DNA from 4 places in the Salinivibrio sp. PR5 genome. Region 2 is predicted to be linked to each of the others. Evidence: predicted binding sites of a transcription regulator. Region 2 holds the regulator's gene; each other region holds the start of a gene.
The links. The regulator CRP, encoded in region 2, controls carbon source genes, mostly activating them, when cyclic AMP is high. The targets are predictions, from matches to a motif close to TGTGANNNNNNTCACA.

Region 1 (3,390 bases), on a different contig from region 2:
TTAAGCTGGGAACGATCGAGACGGTGCGCAGCCATCACTGCGAGCGTGGGGATCTTTTGCTCTCGCATCACTTCGAGGATAAGGCCAAGTTGGGAATGTGGCTCACGCAAGATAGTGACGTTGTAACCTTTCTCATTCAGACGCATTGCCATCATAGTGCGCTGATAATCTTCTGTGTCAGTAAGTGTCACTAACCAACAAGGGAACTTACTGTTGCGTTTTGCGTTCGCCAGCATTGCCGCTTGGCATTTTTCGATCACCGTACTGCGCCACATATCTTTCTGCAGAGAACTGATGGCACTTTGCTCCTCATCCAACCACGTATCAAGCGGCGTAAAGACGTGTTCGATGAGCCAATAAAACGGATATTCTTTTAATAAGGTTTCAACGTGCTGGCCGAGTTTTTTCAGTGATAAGTCATGAATCAACTTCATCAGCTCACGGGCTAACGTGTCATCTTCGCTATCTATTTGGGTCTCGGTTTGCGACAGTAACGGTTTCACTTTGCTGATCGGGACACCTTTGTCGAGCCAGCGTAATATCCGGCCAATCATGGCGACGTCTTCATCACTGTAAAGACGATGACCTTTCGGTGTTCTAGCCGGAGACAGCAAGCCATAACGGCGTTGCCATGCGCGCAATGTCACTGGATTAACGCCGGTACGATCAGCGACTTGGCTGATCGTCAGCGTGCTTTCGGGATTAGAGTCCATAACGTAACCTTAAGGCATCTGGATACGGCTTCAGATACGCTTGACTAGCAAGGTAATCATCTGGGTGGTTGTGCAAATGGTGAGCAATGAGGGTCAACGGCGCTAACAGCGGCATCGTGCCTTGACGGTAAGCATGAATAAGGTGAGTCAGCTCTGCTTTTTGGCTCTTGTCTAAGTTGTTCTTAAAATAGCCTTGCAGGTGCATCAGCACATTGGTGTGCTTTTTCCGCGTCGCACGGATAGCCAACGACTGCATAAACTGCGTGCGATACTGGTGGAAGAAATCATCAATATCGTACTCCGCGATGTTCGCCATAAAACGGCCCAATTCTCGGTAACGCTCAGGCGAGTGCGCCATCAACACTAATTTGTACCGCGAGTGAAATTCAACCAGTGCTTTTCTTGTCACGCCACTTTCGACACTGCGATATAAATCGTCTAACGCAAATAACCGGAACACAAAATTCTCACGCAGGATGGGATCATTCAATCGGCCATCTTCTTCAATCGGCAGCCACGGCATACGTTCCATTAATGCTTGGGTATACAGCCCTACCCCAGAGATATCAGAGGTGTAGCCATTTTCCCGATAGACTTTGACACGCTCCATGCCACAAGTGGGCGACTTGGCACAAACGATATAGCCACGTAGTGCTTTATGGGCCAATTCATCCGCTTTTCGTTCACTAAAGGCCACCATTTTTTCAGTATGATCTTTGCTGGCGTCTTTGGTCTCAACCAAACGAATGTCGCCCACATTACCCTTGTCTAATAAACGAATCGTCGGCCTTGGCACCGGTAGGCCGATTGCGACTTCCGGACACACAGGGACAAAGTTGACATAGGGAGCGAGCTCTTTGGTCACAAACGGACTGCGTTTATGGCCGCTATCAAAGCGCACCTTTTCACCAATCACACATGCGCTAACACCAACTGGAAACGACATGCTTCACCTCTTCTTATTAAGCGGCATGGACCGCAGAGTTGTACATTTATATTTTGTTGTACAACTCAATGTAGGCGAAGGATCACTTTTGTACAATATTTTTTATTTGTACAAGTTTACTCTGGTTCTTGATGTGCCCTCACGCAGGCCTCTTAACAGCTGCTACGCTTTATCTATCCTCTATCAAAGAGGGAGTCTCAGATTTGTCTCACTATTGATACGACTTGAGTCACTCGTGTCACATACACTTGAAGCCATCATGATATAGCTCTCACGACCATGCCCTTACAGAGAACGACACTAAACATCGATGACCGTCTCTCCATTGCGAAGCGCCCATTTCGACCTCGCGGCCGCGCTATACTCGTGATTGCGATGATCTGCTTTGCTATCCTGATTGCCACTTTTTCCTTATTTAATACCGCACAAGAACAACAACGACTGCGCACCGAGCAGCTATTAAGCGTCGAAGCAAAATCCTTTGCTGACGCGTTAACGCGTCACATGAATGCTCACCTTAATGAACTCAGTGTGCTTGCCAGCGAGATAGAAAAAAACATTCCCTCGACGTACTCGACATGGCAAGCATTAGTGCTAGCCCATCAGGGGAATGACGTTCACTTTCAAGCCTTGTTCTGGGCTGAGTCTGATCGGACAATTCGTTGGCATTACCCCCAAAGTGATGCAGAAAAGCCCGAGCAATTCCCGTTTGACGTTTTAGGAGACGATAACTCTCAGCTTTCTCATATGGATGTAGAGTCGCTTCATAACTGGCATATTGCGCACCCTATCTATACGCAAAATCGGAATACGCCTGACTACTATCTCGGTGGTACTCTCGATATTGCAGAACATATCAGCCACCTAGCATCTGATTATCTCGATACATTTCAGAAGCTGACGCTCTACGCTACAAGTGATGGGCGCGCCGTATTCGGGGACGTACCACCTAATGGAGCGGCAACAGGACAAGTTGGGCTCACGCTAACCGGCGCTAGCCCCGAGTTTGTCGTCACATTGTGGAACAGCCCTGAATCGGAACACTTTTTATCTTTGCCAATGCTCATTTACATCTCTGGGTTGGTCGTCACGATCTTAGTAGGTATCGCCTTGTATTTAATTGAAATCAATTTGATGGCGAGAAAAGCTGAACAAGCGACCATTGCTCGACTGCAAAATGAAATCGCTCAACGCAAAGACGTTGAAAATCAGCTACATTTTATTGCTAATCATGATCCCCTCACCTATCTGCCAAATCGCCATGCACTGCTTAATCACATTCAGCACACCATTAATAAGACGCTCTCGGCAACGCGTACGCTGTCGCTGATTTGTATCGACATTGATAATATTAAGGAAATCAATGATCTTCATGGCTACCGCATTCACGATGACGTATTAACTACCATCGCCAAACGCTTACAAAATCTATTGCCTCCACAAGCTTATTTAGCCAGAACCAGTGATGAACATTTTGTCATGCTGCGCACCGATCTATCGCCTTTAGAAGCCGAGATACACGCCAAGCAGGTACGCTTGAGTGTAGAAAAAGAATGCCAAGTTCAGGGAGTGACTGTTTTACCTAGCTGCGCGATTGGTGTGGCGTATCGCTATGACACATCTATGCCGGCTCATGAATTACTACGCCACGCCGATACCGCTGCGCATCGAGCACGACAACTCGTGCACCACCGTGTGGTCGTATTTCAAATGGCGATGCGTGACCACCTT
Region 2 (3,390 bases):
TTCGATGAAGGATCCGTCTTGATAGGCGGCCGCAAAGGCATCATTGAGCATGGTCGCCACCTCTGGGTTTTGGGGCGATACAAACAAGAACATCGGGAAGCGATAGATCAGCATTAAGTGCGGATCGACCAACAGATTTGCATATTGAGGTCGCTCTGCCAGCTCGCTAAAAGGCTCAATCAAAGCACGCGGGAAGAGGTCAGCCCGTCCGGTATCGACGGCTTTAAAGATATTCTCAAAGCTTGATATTTCTCGAACCCGAAATCCCGCCGACTGCAAGACCTTCACATCCGCCCAGCCTTGCCCTTGGATCATGGTCAGATTATTGAGCCCTGCTTGGTCACTGATTTGTGCAAGCTTGGGTTCGGTGGCTTGATTGGTAATGAACAAGCGATGGCCTAATAGACCCCGAAAAACTGGATAACGGATGGGAAGTAATTCTGACTCAAGGGTACGGTCGGCCCCGAGCCAATCTACCGTCAGTCGTCCTTGTTTCAGCATTTCTACTTTACGAGACTGAGAGCCAATTTGGCCTTGAAAGGGCTGTAACGTGACAGACTTACCCGATTTTTCCGCTAAAAACTCAATCAAGTCGATAGCGTATAAATCGAGGGCAGAGCCAGCCCGTGGTTCTGGGTGGACAATGGTGATATTCGCCGCAGCAGTTGAAGAAACCGCCGCGAGTAGCAATGCAGCAAGGGTGTGACGTAAGCTTCTCATAAACGACATCCTGTTAATCAGTTGTTAGATGGGTCGTTTTTGAAGTGTAGAACTTAGGTAATGAGTTTCCAGTCAATAAAAATAAAAAACCGACGCAAAAGCGCCGGTTTTATCGCAACACGCGAGGATTAGCGTGTGCCGTAAACCACAATGGTTTTACCGTGAGCTGAGATAAGATTCTGCTCTTCCAGCATTTTAAGGATACGCCCAACCGTCTCACGCGAACAGCCAACAATTTGACCGATTTCCTGACGCGTGATCTTGATTTGCATGCCGTCAGGGTGAGTCATGGCGTCAGGTTGCTTCGCCAAGTTCAGTAGGGTTTGTGCAATGCGGCCGGTCACGTCCAGGAAGGCAAGGTCTCCCACTTTCTGGCTGGTCACTTGCAGGCGACGCGCCATCTGAGAGGAGAGACGCATCAAAATGTCTGGGTTAACTTGGATCAGCTGGCGGAATTTCTTGAATGAAATTTCTGCCACTTCGCAAGGTGATTTCGCACGTACCCATGCGGTGCGCTCTTGGTCCTCTTCGAACAGACCAAGTTCGCCGATGAAGTCACCTTGGTTAAGGTAAGACAGGATCATCTCCTTGCCTTCTTCATCTTTGATTAGTACGGCCACAGAACCTTTCACGATGTAGTACAAGGTCTCCGCCTTTTCCCCTGCATGGATCAGAGTACTTTTGGACGGGTACTTGTGAATATGACAATGTGAAAGGAACCACTCGAGTGTAGGGTCTGTTTGAGGTTTTCCTGGAACCATATAACTTATTTCCTCTGCATGTGTTGCCCGGCAACGACGTCCTGTCTTTGTCTGAATGGAAACCCATCAGTCCAATGCACAGAATACGAGGTCTTGGCGCAGGCTACAAGCTCACTGTATGTTAACAAGAGTGTATCTTTTTTCTATCTGGATTTCTTGATTTTGATCTAAGCCAACCGCCTAAAAATTCGGCAAAAATGTGGCTAAGATCACGACCTGAGAAGTAATACACGTTAAGTGCGCTACGGCGCTTAACCTATCTTGCCTTTCTCAATCAACTGTTGGATCAAGGGGCGAATAATCAGCTCCATCGCAAATCCCATTTTACCGCCGGGCACGACCAGCGTGTTGTGCCGAGACATAAAGGCGCCACTGATCATTTGCAGTAAATAAGGAAAATCGACGTTCTTCATGCCACGAAAGCGGATCACGACAAAACTTTCGTCGAGTGACGGGATCCCTTTTGCATTCAGCGGGTTAGATGTATCTACGGTTGGGACGCGTTGGAAGTTAATATGCGTGCGAGAAAACTGCGGCGTAATATAGTGCAAGTAATCGTCCATGGAACGCACAATGGAGTCCGTAACGGCCTCGCGGGAATGGCCGCGGTCGCGCGTATCGCGGACAAACTTTTGAATCCACTCCAAGTTAACGATAGGCACCATGCCGATCAGTAAATCAACATGTTGGGCGACATTGACGTCACCATCCACCACTCCGCCATGCAAGCCTTCATAAAATAATACGTCGGTATTTTCAGGCAGATCTTGCCAGGGAGTGAAGGTGCCCGGCATTTGATTATAAGGCACGGCTTCATCAAAGGTGTGTAGATAACGACGATACTTGCCGGTGCCTTGTTCGCCATATTCTTTAAAAAATTGCTCAAGGCGTGGGAAGTCGTTGGCCGTGGGGCCAAAGTAGCTAATATGACGACCTTGTTCACGTGCTTTACGGATCTCAACATCCATCTCTGGCCGCGTGAAGCGGTGAAAGCTATCGCCCTCTAACCAAGAGGCTTTGATGTTCATCATATTGAACATCTTGCGAAACGCTTCGGAGGTCGTGGTTGTGCCTGCGCCAGATGAACCGGTCACAGCGATGATTGGGTGTTTAGCCGACATGACGAGCCCTGTCATTGATCAGTCTGAATTTACACCGCAGCCCACAATGGGAGGCGGTGTTACGGTCTGAGATCGCGCTGACGACGAATATCCACTGTCTCATGCAGCTCAGAGTATACAATCACGGCATCGCCGGATTTTAATTGTTCGCGCACTTGTTCAACTTTCTCAGCAAAGCTGACTTCCTGCTCACCGTAATCTGTCCCTTCCCGCAACACAAAGTGCTCAATTAAATTGGTCAAGGTTTCGGCTGGCACAGATTGCCATGGAACCATCATACTACATCACCTTTTGCTGACACCTAGATGGCACGGACGCCATCTCCGTGCTTAGGTTGTGAATTAGCTCCCATTTTACCGAATTATGCGCGTAGGTGCAGTGTATCTATGTCGATTCAGTCACAATTTATCGTGACGAATAGGGGCATCAGGTGTCGAGTTGCTCAGCTATCCACGCGGGCACTGCCTCTTCCAACCATAAACGCGGTGCACGCCAACGGCCAGTGACAAACCCAACATGTCCGCCATGGTCAGTGAGTTGATAGCGTATATTGGCCGGTAATGGCGTGGTTGGGATCACCGCGTCGGTCATAAAAGGATCGTCTTTGGCATGAATGATGGTCAAAGGGGTGCGGATCGCAGGCAACACGGATAGGCCACTGCATTGCTGGTAGTAATGATGTGCGTCCTCAAATCCATGCAGTGGTGCGGTGACGGTTTGGTCAAACTCGAATAAGGTCGCAATACGGGGCTGCTCGCCAGCTTGCCAACGACCCACTTGGGCGTGCC
Region 3 (3,390 bases), on a different contig from region 2:
TACAGCGAAATCACATGCAACAAGTTCAGATGTTGACGCTTGTACTCATGAAGACGTTTGATTTGGACATCAAAGATAGCGTCAGTGTTTAGCGTGATGTCTAGATGGGTTTTTACCCAATCAGCAAGACGCTGCTTATTGCGCTTTTTCACTGCCATAAAGGCTTTTTGGAACGCTTTGTCATCAGCATACTGGGCAATTTGCTCCAGTTGCTCGAGATGAGCTGGCCATTGATCACCAATTTTTTCACTGATCAGCGCGGAAAGATCCGGGTTACAGAACTTCAACCAACGACGTGGCGTGATCCCGTTGGTCACGTTTTGGATACGGCCCGGATAAAGCGCATCAAACTCAGGGAAGAGATCGCGTTTTACCAACTCAGAGTGCAACGCCGCCACGCCATTAACTGCGTACGAGCCAATCACACAGAGGTTGGCCATGCGCACCATACGCTCGCCCTGATCGTCAATCACAGACAGCACTTGCTGTTTGCGGACATCGCCCGGCCATTTCGCGGCAACGTCTTGCAAGAAGCGGTGGTTGATTTCAAAAATGATTTCCATATGACGCGGCAGCAAGTTCGCCATTAACGACTCGCTCCACGTCTCCAGCGCTTCTGGAAGCAAGGTATGGTTGGTGTAAGCAAACGTCTGGCTGGAGATAGACCAAGCGTCATCCCAGCTCAAGTGGTGCTCATCCAACAGCACTCGCATCAGCTCAGGAATGGCGATAGTCGGGTGAGTATCATTCAACTGAATGGTTTCATAATCTGGAAGGGCAGCCAGTGGGTGGCCAGCATCTAAATGGCGACGAAGAATATCCCCAACAGAGGCCGCACTGTGGAAGTATTGCTGCATCAAACGCAACGTTTTACCCGCATCATGATTATCGTTCGGGTAAAGCACTTTGGTCAGGTTGCCTGCATCAATTGCGGCTTGTTGCGCACGGGTATAGTCACCATCATTGAAGGCATCAAGCGCAAATGGCGTCAGTGCTCGACCTTCCCATAAGCGAAGTGGATAGACCGTATTGCTTTGATAGCCCACGATAGGCAGATCCCAAGGCATCGCTTGAATATGGAGGCTAGGGACCCATTCGCGGCGTGTATGACCGTTTTCTTCAATCACCGCCACATGGCCATAAAAGCCAACCGTTTGGGCAAGGTCAGGACGAACGACTTCCCACGGATAGCCTTCTGGCTCACGCCATGCATCCGGTGCTTCTTGTTGGGCGCCATCTTTGAAGGATTGACGGAACAGACCATATTCATAGTGCAAGCCATAGCCGACCGCTGGATACTGTTGGGCTGCGAGCGAGTCCATAAAACACGCGGCCAAGCGGCCCAAACCACCATTACCCAGCGAAGGATCACGCTCTTGCTCAAGCAAATCGGTCAGGCCAAACCCAAACTCGCTGACCACAGCCGCAATTTCATCGTAAAGCCCCATGCTGATCAGGTTGTTGCCCGTTAAGCGGCCAATCAAAAACTCCAAGGATAAGTAGTTCACACTCTTCGCTTGTTTGATGGCTAAATCGTTTTCTGTTGCAACCAAGTCACTGGTAGTGTGTTCGGCCAGCGCGCGGCCTAAGGCGAGATACCAATCGCGCATCTCAGCGGTTTCGGGGGTGCGACCAAGCTGCGTCAAATGCTGGGTCATACTGGCTTTAAAAGCGCTTTTATCAAATACGTGTTGCTGTTTAGGCGTCATGTCATCGCTCTCGTAATGGAAGAAAATCTCGATGACAGTCATCCTGCCCAAGCCTGTCGATGCAAACATCCTCCCGAGACAGGAGGAGGAAAGGAGGAGTTGTCAGGGCGTAGAGAGCCATATCACAAGCTGTGAGTGAGCTCGCTCTCATCAATGGAGGAATTTCGTGACATTGAGGTGATAAAAATCACAATTTGAGGGAACACTGACCAAAATACGGCTGTGAAAAAAGAACAATCCCTTTTGTTAATTTTGTGCGCTAACGCAAATTGTGGGGGCATTCATCGTCTCTGGCGTGTAACGCCTTCCATATACTGTATCCGAACCAATAAAATTAGTGACTTTAATCACAATTGAAAGGCGTAGCTGCACCAAAATAGAGCAACTGCACCATTATCAGCGCTGGATCATAGTTTGTGACAGACCAGTTACATACACTTGCGTACAAGGATAAACGCGGCAAAGCCGCACTCGCTGTAAAGGACCTTCTCGCTATGTGGATCCCGTCAAAACTTACCCGTCCCGGCCGTCTCTACAATGCCATCTTGCGCCCGCGCGTATTGGATATCCTCCAACAAGCGCCGCATTACAAATTGGTATTGTTCCGCTCGCCGGCAGGTTACGGCAAAACCACCATGGCCGCGCAATGGCTCTCCGATCAAACCCATGTCGGCTGGTTCAGCATTGATGACAGCGACAACGACAGCTTCCGCTTTATCAACTACTTGTTGCAAGCATTAAATAAAGCGACCCATGATGGGTGCCCCAATACCGTTAAACTGGCAGAAAAGCGTCAATTTTCATCCCTGCGTGCGCTGCTCTCCGATGTTTTCGCTGAGCTGGCTGGGTTACAGTCCACCTGTTATCTGGTATTGGATGACTACCAATTGATCGACAATGAAGACATCCATGAAGCAATGCGCTTTTTTATTAAGCACATGCCCGATAGCCTGACTTTGGTGGTGACCTCGCGCGCGAATCCGCCGCTAGGGACAGCAAATTTGCGGGTTCGCGACCTAATGATCGAGATCGGCAATGAACTGCTTGCGTTCGATAATGAAGAGACCACCCGCTTTTTTAATCAACGTGTCGCCGATGGTGTCGACGAAACCACCGCGAGCACCCTCTGTGCCTACGTCGAAGGCTGGCCATCCGCCCTACAATTAATTGCGATTCAGGCTCAGCATCAAAAACGGACCCTGATGCAAAGTGCCGCCTCATGCGCCAGTTTTAACCATGCCCACCTGTGGGATTATTTAGTCGAAGAAGTGTTTGATCTGCTGGACAGTGAAACCCGTCAGTTTTTAATGCAAGTTTCCGTACTGGAAATGTTTAATGACGAGCTGGTCTTTGCGCTTACCGAGCGCGAAGACGCGCTCGGCATGCTCGAATCGCTCAACCGCTACGGCTTATTCATCTATCCGTTGGAAGGAGACAATAACTGGTTCCGCTTCCACCATTTATTCGCAGAGTTTCTCGCCCATGAGCGTCAAGCACGGATCCCTCAACAGCAACAACACTTAAACCGGCAGGCAGCATTGGCTTGGCTAAAGCTGAATACACCTCATCAAGCATTGCGCCACGCCCGCTACGCCGAAGACGATACCTTGATGGCCGATATCCTCAATCAGCACGGTTGGCGTATGTTTAATCGTGGTGAGCTCTCGACCCTCGAAGCGGC
Region 4 (3,390 bases), on a different contig from region 2:
AATGAGGAGAGCATCATGAACTATGGACAACTTAAGGCATGGATGCGCGCCGACCCGCGCTCTTGCCCCCAGTGTTATGTGATGGCCCACGCCGGTGGTGCGAAATATTCCGTTGAAGTGGAGGTGAAACACCACCTCGAACCTTTGCGTGACGATGCTACTGGTGAAGTGATGCAGTTTGATAATGTGGGTCAAGTGGGAGACCGCTTAAAGGCGCTGGGGATTGAACAAGGTGTGTTGCGCTTGTTCGACCCCTACGACGAGTTTGCCACCGGTGATCAACCGCCCTGCAAAGAGGATATGCCGATACGCTTTTAAGCCGTTCGGTCAGATGACGAAAAATCGGCTTAGAATATGATGGGTGAACTGGGTGCGCAGATAAAAGCCACGCGGTAGGGTTTTGATCGGTTCGCCCTTTGCCCCAAACGCATCGGTAAGTGCATGGCTGTTAGCGGCTTTAGGGCGCAGCTGTAAATACTGGCCGTGACGCGCGGTAATATCATTCACCCGTCCTAAGGCAATCAAATCCATCAGCTCTTCCCAATCGGCACGCAGCTGCGCGTCTTCTTCTCGACTGGGTGACCAAAGCAGGGGAGTGCCAATGCGTCGCTCTGCGAGTGGGATGGTGCGTTCTCCTTCAACGGGAACCCAAAGGACACGGGAGAGTTTGTGTCGAACATGGCTGTGCTCCCACTGTACACCACTAATACCCGTCAAAGGCGCAACACATACAAAGGTGGTTTCGAGTGGTTTGCCATGCGCGTTTACGGGGATCGTTTTTAGCTCAATCCCTAAATGAGCAAAGTCTTGCTCGGGTTTACTTCCTGCCGTCGCGCCCAAGCAGGTTTCTAGCAACATGCCTACCCAGCCTTTTTCTCGGCTCAGATCGGCCGGACAGACGATCCCATGCTCTTGGCTGATTTCCCCTAGCGTGAAACCGGCTAAATCAGCGGCACGCTGCATGAGTTCTGATTCGGACTGTGGTGACTGCATACGGATAGCTTTTCGGCAACGGATAATGTTTGGCACAAGATGCCTGCATTATCGTTAAGCGTCGAGCAAGGCGCAAGGATCCTCATAGTGAAGATCTATCTGGCGGCGATTTAGTTATCCACAGAAAGATAAGTGTTGCGTATAAGATTCGCGACCATGATCATATATACAGTACCCTTTTTGCCAGTGTTAAGTGTGTAATCCACGATATTGTTGGATTTTTGCGCTAACGATGTGGATAATTTACTAACTGATGGATCTTTGAGCGATCTGTGTGCAAAGGATGATCGAAAGATCGACACAAGGATCTTTTCTGGTTTTTATCTTGCCAAAAATATGATTTTAAAGGTTTATTTTGTTTTTTGTTTAATTATAAATCAGATTTTATGATCTTGAGTTGATGACGTTTTAGACTTTTTCGTTGCTTCTTCACAAATCTATCCACAGAAAGCGTGAATAAATGTGCGCAAACTCTCATTGCTATGTTTATAACTTCCTGTTAGGCCCTAAGTTATCCTCAGATGACGACGAGTGCGCAAAAACACGGGTTAATCCACAATGTTTGTTTACCCTTAGCGGCTTTTTGTGAAAAAATCAGACTCAGTAGAGATTTATCATTGAGGTCGTCCAGTGATTGATGGCGATGGCTATCGTCCCAATGTGGGGATAGTAATATGTAACGGCCACGGTCAGGTTCTCTGGGCTCGTCGATATGGTCAGCATTCATGGCAGTTCCCGCAAGGCGGGATTGATGATGGGGAAAGTCCCGAACAAGCCATGTTCCGTGAGCTTTACGAAGAAGTGGGGCTGACCAAAAAAGATGTCCGCATCTTGGGTACTAGCCGTCATTGGCTACGGTATAAGCTCCCGAAACGTTTGGTACGTTGGGACTCCAAGCCAGTCTGTATTGGGCAAAAACAAAAATGGTTTTTGTTGAAGCTGGAATGCGATGAGTCGAAAGTGAATGTGTCCCGCGGGGGAACCCCGGAATTTGATGGCTGGCGTTGGGTCAGTTATTGGTATCCGGTACGTCAGGTTGTGTCTTTCAAACGCGAAGTATACCGCCGCGCAATGAAAGAGTTTGCGCCGTTAGCAATGCCTTTTAAGGAGCGTAAGCCTCGACGTCGGAACAAGCGAGGGTAACGTTTAAGGAGGAAGCCGGTGCTGACACAGCTTAGAAATATTGTTCAGAGCGTAGCCGCATCGGCGGATCTTCATCAGGCGCTGCAAACCCTAGTGCAGCAAACCTGTGTTGCGATGCATACCGAGTGTTGCTCTGTGTATCTTGCCAATCCCGAGCAAGCCAGCTTTGATCTGATGGCCACCCAAGGCTTGGATCCTGCCGCGCAAGTTTCACTGTCTTTTGGTGAAGGCTTGGTAGGATTAGTTGGCGAGCGCGCAGAGCCGATCAATCTGGCCCATGCGCGCGAGCATCCCGCGTTTAAACCTTTCCCGGCTACAGGGGAAGATGCCTTCCAGTCTTTTCTAGGTACGCCCATTATTTATCGCAAAACGGTACTGGGCGTACTTGTGGTTCAGCAACACCAGCCGCGTCAATTTGACGAAAGTGAAGAGTCGTTTCTTGTCACCCTTGCCGCGCAACTGGCAGTGGTGTTTGCCCATGCCAATGCACAAGGTGGATGGCTGAATGCGTCACAGTCACCCGTGTTGTTGGAAGGGGTTCCTGCATCACCCGGGGTAGGGATTGCGCATGCATGGTGTGACGATTCTCAGCCACGGTTAGAGGACATTGCACCGGCTAGCTGTTTGCATGTTCAAAAAGAGCTCGATCGTTTAGATGCCGCATTAGATGATGCGTCAGTGGAGTTTCGTCGCCTTAGAAAACGCTTTGATAAGGAGCTACAAAAAGAGGCGCTGGCGATCTTTGATTTGTTTGTCCATTTGCTCAACGATCCTATGCTGCGCGAGGATATGACCCTACGTATCCAACAGGGCGACGAAGCCGCGTGGTCGGTCCGACAAACGGTGGAAACCTTTTCATCCCGTTTTGCGGCCATGGATGATCCCTATCTTAAGGCACGGGCTGCTGACGTGAAGGAGCTCGGTCAGCGTTTACTCTATTTTCTTTCTGAAGCCTCGAGCAATCATCAACCTATCTCGTCGCCTATCGTCTTGCTCGCCCGTGAACTGACGGCTGGCATGCTGGCTTCTATTCCACGCGCGCTGCTCGCGGGGGTCGTAGCCGAAGAGGGCGCGGCGAATTCCCATGCGGCCATATTGGCAAGGGCACTTGGCATACCGGCGGTGATGGGAGTGAGCTTTTCTGCGCCAAGACTCCACAATAAATCGGTGATCTTGGATGGTCACAAAGGGCTGTTGATGATTGAGCCTGCCGCTCCTTTGCTGAAGGAGTATCAGCAGCTGGTTCAAGCGGAA

Region 1: the regulator CRP is predicted to act here: its motif matches at 1,920-1,935, upstream of BZG82_RS10430 (YbgA family protein).
Region 3: the regulator CRP is predicted to act here: its motif matches at 1,844-1,859, upstream of BZG82_RS05320 (glycogen/starch/alpha-glucan phosphorylase).
Region 4: the regulator CRP is predicted to act here: its motif matches at 1,455-1,470, upstream of rppH (RNA pyrophosphohydrolase).

The regions. Positions count from the first base shown of each region.
Region 1 is NZ_MUFK01000026.1:52,029-55,418, reverse strand. It holds gene BZG82_RS10435 (MerR family transcriptional regulator) at 1-713, opposite strand, end outside; gene BZG82_RS10430 (YbgA family protein) at 703-1,659, opposite strand; gene BZG82_RS10425 (putative bifunctional diguanylate cyclase/phosphodiesterase) at 1,939-3,390, shown strand, end outside.
Region 2 is NZ_MUFK01000005.1:78,819-82,208, reverse strand. It holds gene BZG82_RS03565 (hypothetical protein) at 1-720, opposite strand, end outside; gene crp (cAMP-activated global transcriptional regulator CRP) at 849-1,481, opposite strand; gene BZG82_RS03555 (phosphoribulokinase) at 1,733-2,602, opposite strand; gene BZG82_RS03550 (YheU family protein) at 2,662-2,880, opposite strand; gene BZG82_RS03545 (hydrolase) at 3,029-3,390, opposite strand, start outside.
Region 3 is NZ_MUFK01000008.1:68,531-71,920, forward strand. It holds gene BZG82_RS05320 (glycogen/starch/alpha-glucan phosphorylase) at 1-1,709, opposite strand, end outside; gene malT (HTH-type transcriptional regulator MalT) at 2,204-3,390, shown strand, end outside.
Region 4 is NZ_MUFK01000013.1:43,106-46,495, reverse strand. It holds gene BZG82_RS07095 (DUF6482 family protein) at 16-318, shown strand; gene mutH (DNA mismatch repair endonuclease MutH) at 328-993, opposite strand; gene rppH (RNA pyrophosphohydrolase) at 1,624-2,136, shown strand; gene ptsP (phosphoenolpyruvate--protein phosphotransferase) at 2,155-3,390, shown strand, end outside.